DNA from 2 places in the Adlercreutzia sp. CNCM I-6215 genome. Region 2 is predicted to be linked to the other one. Evidence: riboswitches for the same ligand, from Rfam matches in the RefSeq annotation. Region 2 holds a riboswitch; the other holds the start of a gene.
The links. A riboswitch is a leader RNA that binds a small molecule or an ion and turns the genes downstream of it on or off. The one in region 2 is predicted to bind FMN.
Positions count from the first base shown of each region.

Region 1: another riboswitch for FMN. It lies ahead of ribD (bifunctional diaminohydroxyphosphoribosylaminopyrimidine deaminase/5-amino-6-(5-phosphoribosylamino)uracil reductase RibD); the one in region 2 lies ahead of ribD (bifunctional diaminohydroxyphosphoribosylaminopyrimidine deaminase/5-amino-6-(5-phosphoribosylamino)uracil reductase RibD).

Region 1 covers NZ_CDRVMA010000006.1:153,241-159,116, reverse strand. The annotation lists gene argS (arginine--tRNA ligase) at 1-1,102, shown strand, start outside; FMN riboswitch at 1,197-1,310, shown strand; gene ribD (bifunctional diaminohydroxyphosphoribosylaminopyrimidine deaminase/5-amino-6-(5-phosphoribosylamino)uracil reductase RibD) at 1,411-2,628, shown strand; gene ACW4LP_RS06530 (riboflavin synthase) at 2,610-3,302, shown strand; gene ACW4LP_RS06525 (bifunctional 3,4-dihydroxy-2-butanone-4-phosphate synthase/GTP cyclohydrolase II) at 3,346-4,575, shown strand; gene ribH (6,7-dimethyl-8-ribityllumazine synthase) at 4,633-5,100, shown strand; gene ACW4LP_RS06515 (HAD family hydrolase) at 5,131-5,811, shown strand; tRNA gene ACW4LP_RS06510 (tRNA-Ile) at 5,866-5,876, opposite strand, start outside.
Region 2 covers NZ_CDRVMA010000002.1:267,099-272,974, forward strand. The annotation lists gene ACW4LP_RS02855 (SDR family NAD(P)-dependent oxidoreductase) at 4-804, opposite strand; gene ACW4LP_RS02860 (YebC/PmpR family DNA-binding transcriptional regulator) at 1,014-1,814, opposite strand; FMN riboswitch at 2,088-2,215, shown strand; gene ribD (bifunctional diaminohydroxyphosphoribosylaminopyrimidine deaminase/5-amino-6-(5-phosphoribosylamino)uracil reductase RibD) at 2,350-3,519, shown strand; gene ribE (riboflavin synthase) at 3,501-4,160, shown strand; gene ACW4LP_RS02875 (bifunctional 3,4-dihydroxy-2-butanone-4-phosphate synthase/GTP cyclohydrolase II) at 4,175-5,410, shown strand; gene ribH (6,7-dimethyl-8-ribityllumazine synthase) at 5,459-5,876, shown strand, end outside.

The DNA of each region.
Region 1 (5,876 bases), on a different contig from region 2:
CGCCCAGGACATCATCGACCGCGACGGCGACAAGTGGCTGAACGTCTCCGACGAGGAGCGCGTTGAGGCCTTCCGCGAGATGGCCTACGACATGACGCTCAAGAACCAGCGCGAGGTGCTGGCCAACTTCGGCACCACCTTCGACAAGTGGTTCTCCGAGCGCTCGCTGTACGTGGAGGACGAGAACGGCGAGAGCGCCGTGTCCCGCTCCCTGGACGCCATGCGCGAGAAGGGCTACCTCTACGAGAAGGACGGCGCCCTGTGGTTCCGCTCGACGGATCTGGGCGACGACAAGGATCGCGTGCTCATCAAGGGCGACGGCGAGGCCACCTACTTCATGAGCGACGTGGCCTACCACTACGACAAGATGATGCGCGGCTTCGACCACCTTATCGATCTGTGGGGCGCCGACCACCACGGCTACATCAAGCGCTGCGAGTGCATGCTCGAGGCTTGGGGCTGGCCCGGGGCGCTCGAGGTGCAGCTGGGGCAGCTCGTGAACCTGTTCCGCGATGGCAAGGCCGTGCGCATGTCCAAGCGCACCGGCGAGATGGTCACCTTCGAGGAGCTCATCGACGAGGTGGGCGTGGATGCCACCCGCTACCTCATGCTGTCTCGCTCGGCCGACCAGCCCATCGACTTCGACATCGAGGTGGCGAAGAAGAAGGACGCCTCCAATCCGGTGTACTACGTACAGTACGCCCATGCGCGCATCTGCTCGATCCTGCGCAAGGCGGCCGATGAGGCCGATGCCGCCGCCGTCGAGGCGGGGGAGATGACCATGGGCGAGCTCGCCGAGAAGATCATCCCCGAGGATTGCGACCTGACGCCGCTCACCCATCCCTCTGAGCTGGCGCTCATGCGCAAGATGGCCGACTTTGGCAACCTCATCGCCCTGGCGGCCCGCGACCGCGCGCCGTTCCGTCTGACCCACTACGCGCAGGATCTGGCGTCGCTGTTCCACCAGTTCTACACCAACTGCCACGTGCTCACCGACGACGCCGACGTGCAGACGGCGCGTTTGGCCCTGTGCGACGCCACCCGCATCGTGCTGGCCTTGACGCTGAACCTGCTGGGCGTGTCGGCTCCGGTGAAGATGTAGCCATCGGATTTTGTGCTTTCACCCATTTGAAATAATTTGGGTAATTGACTATCGGGAAGAACGGCCGTAATATCCTTCCCGTCGAACAACTACATAGCATCTTCAGGGCAGGGTGAGATTCCCGACCGGCGGTAAAGTCCGCGAGCCTTAGGGCTGACTCGGTGAAATTCCGAGACCGACAGTACAGTCTGGATGGAAGAAGATCTTCAGCGTGCGCGCGTATGCTCAAGGGCCCTGGAACCTCGTGTTTCAGGGCCCTTTGCAATGCGGGCGCCCCCCTGTCCTGAGGTGTCTTTGTGAAAGGAGGCATGATGGACGGAGGGCGCAGCGTCCCCGATGGGGCGCGAGGGGGCGTGCGATCGTCGGAAGTGGGTGCGCAATCAGCGGATGCCGACGGCTCGCTGCCCGCTGAGGCTGATGAGCGCTTCATGGCCCGAGCCGTTGAGCTGGCCCGGCGCGGAGCGGGATGGACGAGCCCCAACCCCCTTGTCGGCGCCGTCATTGTGCGAGACGGCCGTATCATCGGCGAGGGCTGGCACCACCGTTTCGGCGGTCCCCATGCCGAGAGGGAGGCGCTTGCGGCTTGCAGCGAGTCGCCGGCCGGTGCCACGGCCTATGTCACCTTGGAGCCCTGCTGCCATACGGGCAAGACGCCGCCGTGCACCGAGGCGCTTATCGAGGCCGGCATTGCGCGCGTGGTCGTGGGCGTGCTCGATCCCAACCCTCTTGTGGCGGGCAGGGGCAACGAGGCTCTGCGGCGGGCCGGCATCGAAGTGGCCGTGGGGGTCTTGGAGCCATCGTGCCGCGCTGTCAACGAACCGTTCCTGCACGCCATGGAGCAGCGCCGTCCCCTGGTGATAGCCAAATACGCCATGACCTTGGACGGGAAGGTGGCCACGCGGGAGGGGCTTTCTCGCTGGGTGACCGGAGAGGCGGCGCGCCGCCGCGTTCATGAGGACCGCCACCGCCATGCCGGGGTCATGGTGGGCATCGGCACGGCGCTCGCCGACGATCCTCTGCTGACGTGCCGCCTCGATGGACGCGAGGTCTCCCAGCCGGCGCGCGTCGTGGTCGATGCCGCCGCGCGCCTTCCCCTGGAATCCCAACTGGTTCGCACGGCAAGCGAGGCGCCCGTGATAGTGGCCGTGGCCGAGGGCGCGCTGCTGGCTCGCCGCAACGCCCTGGCCGAGCGCGGATGCGCGGTGGTTGCGGTGCCTGCGAGAGAAGGTCGCGTTGACCCTCGCATTCTCATGGAGCTGCTCTGGCAGCGCTTCTCTCTGGACTCCCTGATCGTGGAAGGGGGGCCGACGCTTCTCGGCAGCCTTTTCGACGAAGGTTTGGTCGATCGCGTCCAAGCCTACATTGCGCCCAAGATTTTCGGCGGCTTAGAAGCTTTGGGCCCCGTGGCGGGGCGCGGGGTGGGGGATCCGGCGGATGCGCCCGTCCTTTCCGAGGTGTCCCTGCAGATGATGGGAGGCGACGTGCTGCTGGAAGGGAGGCTTCAGCCATGTTCACCGGTATCGTAGAGGAAGTGGGACGCGTGCGTTCCCTGCGCGGCGGCTCCAAAGACGGCGTGCTACGCATTGCCGCCAAGCGGGTTTTGGGCGATGTGCGACTGGGCGACTCTATCGCAGTCAATGGTGTGTGTCTGACGGTGACGGACTTCGACGGCGGCTCTTTCACGGCAGATGTCATGCCCGAGACCCTGCGGCGATCGAATCTGGGAATGCTCCGCGCGGGGAGCCCCGTCAATCTGGAGCGCGCTCTGGCGGCCGACGGGCGCTTCGGGGGCCATATCGTATCGGGCCATATCGACGGCATGGGCACGATTGCCTCGGTGCGCCAGGAGGCGAACGCCGTGTGGTACGAGATAGAGGCGGCGCCCTCCCTCCTGCGCCTGGTCGTCGAGAAGGGCTCGGTTGCCCTCGACGGCATCAGCCTGACGGTGGCAAGCGTCTCGGACGCTTCTTTCACGGTATCGGTCATTCCGCACACGCGGGAGCAGACAACCCTCGCCTCCAAGGGCGTCGGCGATAAGGTCAACATGGAGAACGATGTCATCGGCAAGTACGTGGAGCGTCTGCTGCCGCGCGCATCGCCCGGGAAGGACGAGCTTTGGGGAAAGGGTGGCGGCAGTCCGAAGGCGAGTCCGTCGTCACCGGGTCTCACGCGGGATTTTCTTGCGGCCCATGGGTTTTAGGCTCGCATCTGCACGGCAAGGCTATCAGAGAAAGAGAAGCATCATGAACGACTTCCAATTCGACACCATTGAACAGGCCTTGGGGGACCTGCGCGCGGGAAAGGTCATCCTGGTGACCGACGACCCCGATCGCGAGAACGAGGGCGATCTCATCTGCGCCGCGCAATTCGCGACGACGGAGAACGTGAACTTCATGGCGAGCGTGGGAAAGGGGCTCATCTGCATGCCTATGAGCGCAGAGCTGTGCCGCCGCCTGCGCTTCCCCCAGATGGTCACCGACAACACCGACAACCACGAGACGGCATTCACCGTGTCGGTGGATCATGCGGACACGACAACGGGCATCTCGGCGGCCGAGCGCGGCCTTACGGCGCGCAAAGTGGTGGATCCCACCTCGTCGCCCAGCGACTTTCGCCGGCCGGGCCACATGTTTCCCCTTATGGCGAAGCCCCTCGGCGTGCTGGAGCGCAATGGGCACACTGAGGCAACGGTGGACCTGTGCCGGCTGGCCGGCCTTGAGCCGTGCGGGCTGTGCTGCGAGATCATGGCCGATGACGGCACGATGATGCGCACGCCGCAGCTGATCGAGCTGGCAAGGCGACATGGCCTGACGTTCGTGTCCATCAAGGCGCTGCAGGACTATCGCAAGAAGCACGAAGTGCACGTGGAACAGGTGGCCGACGTGTTCATGCCCACGGAATACGGCGAGTTCCGCGCCAAGACCTTCGTCAACCGCTTGAACGGCGAGCACCATATCGCCCTCGTTAAGGGAGCGATCGGCAACGGCGAGGACGTGCTGGTGCGCGTGCATTCCGAATGCCTGACCGGAGACGTGTTCGGCTCGCAGCGCTGCGACTGCGGCGCGCAATTTGCGGCGGCCATGGCCCAGGTGGAAGCGGCCGGCCGCGGTGTGGTGCTGTACATGCGCCAGGAGGGCCGCGGCATCGGGCTCGTGAACAAGATGCGCGCCTACGAGCTGCAGGAGCAGGGCCTCGACACGCTGCAGGCAAACGAGGCGCTGGGGTTTGCCGGCGATCTGCGGGAATACTATATCGGGGCCCAAATTCTGCAGAGCCTCGGAGTGAAGACCATGCGCCTGCTCACGAACAACCCCGACAAGGTGTATCAATTGGAGGATTTCGGCCTGGTCATTGCTGAGCGGGTGCCGATCCAGATCGCACCTACAGCCCACGACGGCTTCTACCTGAAGACCAAGCGGGAGAAGATGGGCCATATGCTCAAGGCGGAGGAGCCGCAGCCCCAGGTGGCGTAACAGACGGAAAATTCGGAAATTTGGAAACTCGAAAGGAATTGAGAGAAAGGCAAGATCATGACCGTATTTGAGGGAAAACTGGTATCCGAGAACGTCAAGGTGGGCATTGTGGCCTCCCGCTTCAATGAGTTCATAACGAGCAAGCTGATCGCCGGGGCCATGGACGGGCTTCTGCGCCATAATGTTCGCGAGGAGGATGTGGACATTGCTTGGGTGCCCGGTGCCTTCGAGGAACCGCTTGTGGCGCAGCGCATGGCCCGAAGCGGGCACTACGATGCCGTGATCTGCCTGGGAGCGGTCATTCGCGGCGCTACGTCCCACTACGATTTGGTTTGCAACGAGGTTGCCAAGGGCATCGCGCAGGTGGCGCTGGCATCGGATGTGCCGGTGATGTTCGGCGTCGTCACCACGGACACCATCGAGCAGGCCATCGAGAGGGCGGGCACCAAGGCGGGAAACAAGGGCTTCGATTGCGCCACGTCGGCCATCGAGGTGGTGAACCTGCTGCGCGAGATCGAGGGCTAGCTGACGCGCGCCCTGGGAAAGGAGAGGCGAATGGGCGATCGACGAGGCACGGTGTTCTTCGACTACGATGGCACGCTGCACGATACGATGGCGCTCTACGGACCGGCTTTTCGCGCGGCCTGCGCATGGCTTTCGAAGGAGGGCTGGCTCGAGCGGCGCACCTACGCTGACGCCGACATTGCATGTTGGCTCGGCTGGACGACCGAGGAGATGTGGACCACCTTCGCCCCGCATCTTCCCGAGCCCGTGTGGCGCGAGGCCTCGCTGCGGGTGCGAGACGAGATGGAGCGTTTGCGAAAGGAAGGCCGGGCCCGGCTGTTCCCCGGCGTCGAGGAGGCCCTCGATGAGGTAGCTTCCCGAGGGGCGACCATGGTGCTGCTGTCGAACTGCTGGCGCTCCTACGGCGAGGATCACATGCGGGAGTTCGGCCTTGGCCGATGGATTGAAGGGCTTCACTGTGCCCAAGACTTCGACTGGATTCCCAAATGGCAGATCTACCGCGAGGTGGCTTCTTTCTATCCGTTGCCCCATATTATGGTAGGGGACCGATTCCACGATCGCGAGGTGGCCCTGCGCAACGACATTCCCTTCGTGGCCTGCGCCTACGGATTTGGCGAGCCAGGGGAGTGCGAAGGCGCAGACGCCATCGCCGAATGCGCGGAAGAGCTTCCCAAGCTAATCGCACAAAAGCTCGCCGCGTTTGAAAGATAGCGTCGTATAGCAAATGCGCCCGCCGGAAATATCCGACAGGCGCATGTCTGTTTTTGGTAGGGCCG
Region 2 (5,876 bases):
TGTTTACGGGCGCTGGCCCATGCCGCCTTCCAACGTCAGGGTCTCGCCGCTCATGAACTTGAAGTCGGGGCTGGCAAGCTGCACCACGACGCGACCGATCTCGGTCTCCACATTGCCGTAGTGGCCCATGGGGGGCATGTGCACGTTGGCCGTGAAGGCGTCGGGATAAGCTTCCTGGAAGTTCTCCAGAGCGGCCGTCCAGGCCAGCGGGCACACCACGTTCACGTTGATGCCGTCGGGGCCCCATTCGGTGGCGGCCACGCGGCTCATGCCGCGGATGCCCTCCTTGGCGGCGGCGTAGGCGCACTGGCCGAAGTTGCCGAAGAGGCCTGCACCGGAGGCGAAGTTGATGACCGAGCCCTTGGTCTCCTTCAGGTAGGGATAGCACGCCTGCATGTAGTAGAAGGTGGCGTACAGACCCGAGTAGATGGCCAGGTCGAACTGGTCGGTGGTGTGGTCGGCCAGCGTCACGCCGGAAGCGGAGGCCTGGGCGTTGTTCACCAGCACGTCGATGCGGCCGAACTTCTCGATGGCCTGGTCGATGACGTTCTGCACCACGGCCTGGTTGTCGGCCCCGGCATTCACGTCGGCGGCCACGCAAAGCACCTGGATGCCGTATTCGGCCTCCAGCTTCTCCTTGGCCGTCTCCAGCTTCTTCACGTTGCGGCCGGTGATGACCAGGTTCGCGCCCTCCTTGGCGTAGGCGGTGGCGATGCCGTAGCCGATGGAACCGGCGGATCCGTCCTTGAGCGCCGCGAACCCAGCGCCGGTGATGATGGCGGTCTTACCTTCGAGAAAACCCATGGAGCCTCCCTTTTCGTCCTGCGCGGGGCTCCCTCGCTGCTGCACAAAGAGCCTATCGCGCGCTTACCTAAGCTTCACCCTATCAGATTTCCTCGCGACTATGTTTCCAGAATGTTGCGCGGCCCCGTTACGTCCCCGAAAGGCAAAAGGCGCCGAGCCCTGCGGCTCGGCGCCTTCCCTAGCGCGATTGGCTTTAACGCTCGCGAAAACTACTCGTCGAGCGCCTCGGCGATCTCGTCGGTGATGTCCATGGTGTGGTACACCGCCTGCAGATCCTCCAGCTCCTCCAGCTTGTCGATGAGGCGCATGACCTTCTTGGCGTCGGCCACCGACACCGCCGACGGCGTGTTGGCGATCATGGTCATCTCCGCGCCCTTCACCTGGATGCCCTGGGCCTCAAGCTCCTTCACCACGGCCATGAGATCGCCCGGCGCGGTGTAGACGATCCACTCCTCGTCGGCGTCCTCGTAGTCGTCGCCGCCGGCCTCGGCCACGGCGAGCATGAACTCCTCCTCGTCGGCAGCGGCGCCGTTCGGACCGATGGGGTTCTTCTTGTCGCCGGTCTCGACCTCCTTGGACACCATGATCTGGCCCTTGCGGTCGAACTGGAAGGCCACCGAGCCGGAGGTGCCGAGGTTGCCGCCGGAATGGGAGAAGGCAGCGCGCACATCGGCGGCGGTGCGGTTGCGGTTATCGGTCAGCGCCTCGCAGAGCACCGCCACGCCCGCCGGGCCGTAGCCCTCGTAGACGACGGTCTCGTAGTTGGCGGCGTCCTTGCCGGAACCGAAAGCCTTGTCGATGGCGGTCTTGATCTTGTCCTTGGGCATGGAATAGCCCTTGGCCTTCTCGATGGCGGCGGCCAGCGACGCGTTGTTGTCGGGGTTCGGGTCGCCACCCTCCTTGGCGGCCACGGTGATGTTGCGAGCCAGCTTGGAGAACAGAGCCGAGCGCTTAGCGTCCTGCGCGGCCTTGCGATGTTTGGTGGTTGCCCACTTAGAATGCCCTGACATGAATTAAGTCCCTTCGAAACGCGAATACAACAGCGGTTTATGGTACCACAAGGGCGCGAACGGGAAAACCCAGCTGCCGCGCTGCACGGTTTTTCTACGGAAGGGGCCGCGCGCAGAGAACGAGCGCATCGCCAGGTTTGTCGGATACGCGGCTGTGGCGCGCCCCTGGAAAGAAGCGCCACGTCCCGAGCAATCACCAACGGTATCCACAGATTTCCCAATTCGTGGGTTGCGCGGACTTCCATAAAGCACTATGATCGATCAACAATTGAACATGATCTTCAGGGCGGGGTGAAAGTCCCCACCGGTGGTACAGCCCACGATCCGCACGTCTTGCGCTTGCGGCTGATTCGGTGAAATTCCGAAGCCGACAGTTACAGTCTGGATGGAAGAAGATAGGAAGTGCTCCCCAGCGGAGCGCATCGGACAGTTAGAAGCCCTGGAACCTTTTGGTTTCAGGGCTTTTTTCGCAATCGTCCGCTCATCTTTTCGGAAGTGGCGCCCGAAGGTCGCAGCGATGCGTTGGAGGTGAGCGATGTCCCAGAAGTTAGAGCAACTCGCACGCGACGAAGCCTTCATGGCCCGTGCGCTGGTGCTTGCCGAGAGAGGGACTGGCTGGACCAGCCCAAACCCACTCGTAGGTGCCGTTATCGTGAAAGACGGCCGCATCATCGGCGAGGGCTGGCACACCGCATGCGGCCAGCCCCACGCGGAGCGGGAGGCGCTGGCCGCATGCGCCGAAGACCCCGCCGGAAGCACCCTGTACGTCACGCTGGAGCCGTGCTGCCATTGGGGCAAAACGCCACCCTGCACCGACGCTATCCTGGAAGCGGGCATTGCCCGCGTCGTCGTGGGCGCCCTTGACCCGAACCCTTTGGTGGCGGGCCAAGGGTGCGCGCAGCTGCGCGAGGCGGCCACGGTAGTGGAGACGGGGGTCCTGGAAGAGGGGTGCCGGCACCTCAACGAGGTATTCTTCCACTTCATTACCACCGGGCGCCCCTTGGTGGTGCTGAAATACGCCATGACCCTGGACGGGAAAGCGGCCACGCGCACGGGGGCATCCCGGTGGATCACCGGGCCCGAAGCGCGCGAGCGGGTGCATCGCGACCGACACCGGTTCGCAGCCATCATGGTGGGCATCGGCACCGCCCTAGCCGATGACCCCGCGCTTACCTGCCGCTTGGAAGGCGGCCCCTGGCGGCAGCCGCTGCGCATCGTGGTCGACTCCCAAGGGCGCTTGCCCCTGGATGCGTTGCTCGTGCGGACAGCCCAAGAGATACCGACGCTGGTGGCGGTGGGGCCGCAGGCGAGCGCCGAGCGCACAGGCGCCCTGCGCGAGGCCGGATGTTCAGTCTGGGCGTCGCCGCCGGCGGAAGGGGGCAACGGCGCAGTGAACCTGCCGGCCCTTCTCGATCACGCGGGCAGCTTGGGCATCGACTCGATCCTCGTCGAAGGCGGCCCTGCGCTGCACGGCGCCTTCATCGACGGCGGACTGGCGAACCGCGTGCAAGCCTATATCGCCCCGAAGCTTTTCGGGGGAGCAAGCGCGCCAGGGCCGGTGGCAGGTCGGGGCGTGGCGCTGCCCGCCGACGCGCTTCGCCTTTCCTCCCCCACCGTCACCGCCCTTGGGCCCGATCTGCTCTTAGAATGCGCCGTTTCCCCTTCAGTCGAAAGCGAGGCGACACCATGTTCACCGGCATTGTAGAGGAAATCGGCACCGTAAGGACGCTGCGCCGGGGCGCCCATTCGGCCGTTCTGTCCATTGACGCGCGCACCGTGCTCGAGCGAACTCGGCTGGGCGACTCCATCGCCGTGAACGGCGTCTGCCTCACCGTCACTTCGCTGGGAGCGACCCAGTTCAGCGCCGATGTCATGCACGAGACGTTGCGACGCAGCAACCTCGGCGCCCTGCATGCCGGCAGCCCCGTGAACCTGGAGAGGGCCATGGCGGCCGACGGGCGATTCGGCGGACACTTGGTGTCGGGGCACATCGACGCGGTGGGCACGATTCGCCGCATCCAGCGCGACGACAACGCCGTGTGGTACACCATCGGAGCCGATGCGACCACCCTGCGCCACATCATCATGAAGGGATCCATCGCCATCGACGGCGTCAGCCTCACGGTGGCGCGCCTGACCGACGCCGACTTCGCCGTGTCCATCATCCCCCACACCCGGGCCGAGACGACCCTTTCCCTCAAGCGCGTCGGCGATGAGGTGAACCTCGAAACCGATATGGTCGGGAAGTACGTCGAACGGTTCCTCGGCGCCCCCCTCCCCCCTCCATCCGCGACGGCCGAGAGCGGCGGTATCACCCAAGCATTTCTGACAGCGCATGGATTCTAACGAAGGAGCACCCCATGGAAGAGAACAAGTCATTCCAGTTCAGCACGATCGAAGAGGCGCTGGATGATTTGCGCGCGGGCAAGATCATTCTGTGCACCGACGACCCCGACCGCGAGAACGAAGGCGATTTCATCTGCGCAGCGCAGTTCGCCACCACCGAGAACGTGAACTTCATGGCAGTACACGGCAAGGGGCTCATCTGCATGCCCATGTCCGCCGAACTGTGCCAAAAGCTGGCGTTTCCCCAAATGGTCACCGAGAACACCGACAACCACGAAACCGCCTTCACCGTGTCCATCGACCACGTCGACACCACAACGGGCATCTCGGCGCAAGAGCGCGGGCTGACCGCGCGCGCCGTGGTGCAGCCCGGCGCCCGCCCGTCCGACTTCCGCCGGCCGGGCCATATGTTCCCGCTGATGGCAAAGGCCAACGGCGTGCTGGAGCGCAACGGCCACACCGAGGCCACAGTGGACCTGATGCGTCTGGCCGGTCTTGAGGAGTGCGGTCTGTGCTGCGAGATCATGCGCGAAGACGGCACCATGATGCGCACACCCGAGCTGATAGAGCTCGCCCGGCAATTCAATTTGAAGTTCATCTCCATCAAAGCGCTCCAGGACTACCGCAAGAAGCACGAATGCCACGTGGTGGAAGTGGCCGATACGGCAATGCCCACGCGCTACGGGGCATTTCGCGCCCACGCCTTCGTGAACAAGTTGAACGGCGAGCACCACGTGGCCCTGGTGAAAGGCGACATCGGAGACGGCGTCGATGTGCTGGTGCGCGTTCATTCCGAGTGCCTCACCGGCGATGCCTTCGGCAGCCTGCGCTGCGATTGCGGCCAGCAGCTGGCTGCAGCGATGGCCCAGGTGGAAGCCGAGGGGCGCGGGGTGGTGCTGTACATGCGCCAGGAAGGGCGCGGCATCGGGCTTGTGAACAAGCTGCGCGCCTACGAGCTGCAAGATGCCGGCATGGATACCCTGGAGGCCAACCTGGCCCTGGGCTTCGCGGGCGACCTGCGAGAATACTACATCGGCGCCCAAATTCTGCACGAGCTGGGCGTAAAGACCATGCGACTGCTTACGAACAACCCCGACAAAGTGTACCAATTGGGCGATTTCGGGCTGCAGATCACCGAACGCGTGCCCATCCAAATGCCTTTGACCAGCCACGATGAGTTCTATCTGCGCACCAAGCAGGAGAAGATGGGGCATTTGCTGTACTTCGATGAGGAGCGCCAGGCGTCCTAGCGCCTGTACAACTCGACTAAGGAAACCAACGTTTGGGAAAGGATCATCATGACGGTATTCGAAGGGAAGCTGGTATCGGAGAACATCAAGGTCGGCATCGTGGCCTCCCGCTTCAACGAGTTCATCACATCCAAGCTGATCGGGGGCGCCATGGACGGCCTTTTGCGCCACAACGTGCGCGAGCAGGACGTCGACATCGCCTGGGTGCCCGGCGCTTTCGAGGCGCCGCTTGCCGCGCAGAAGATGGCGCAATCGGGCCGCTATGACGCCGTCATCTGCCTGGGCGCCGTCATCCGCGGCGCCACGAGCCACTACGACCTGGTCTGCAACGAGGCCGCCAAGGGCATCGCCCACGTATCGCTGGAAAGCGGGGTGCCCGTTATGTTCGGCATCGTGACCACCGACACGATCGAGCAGGCAATCGAGCGTGCGGGCACCAAGGCGGGCAACAAAGGATTCGACTGCG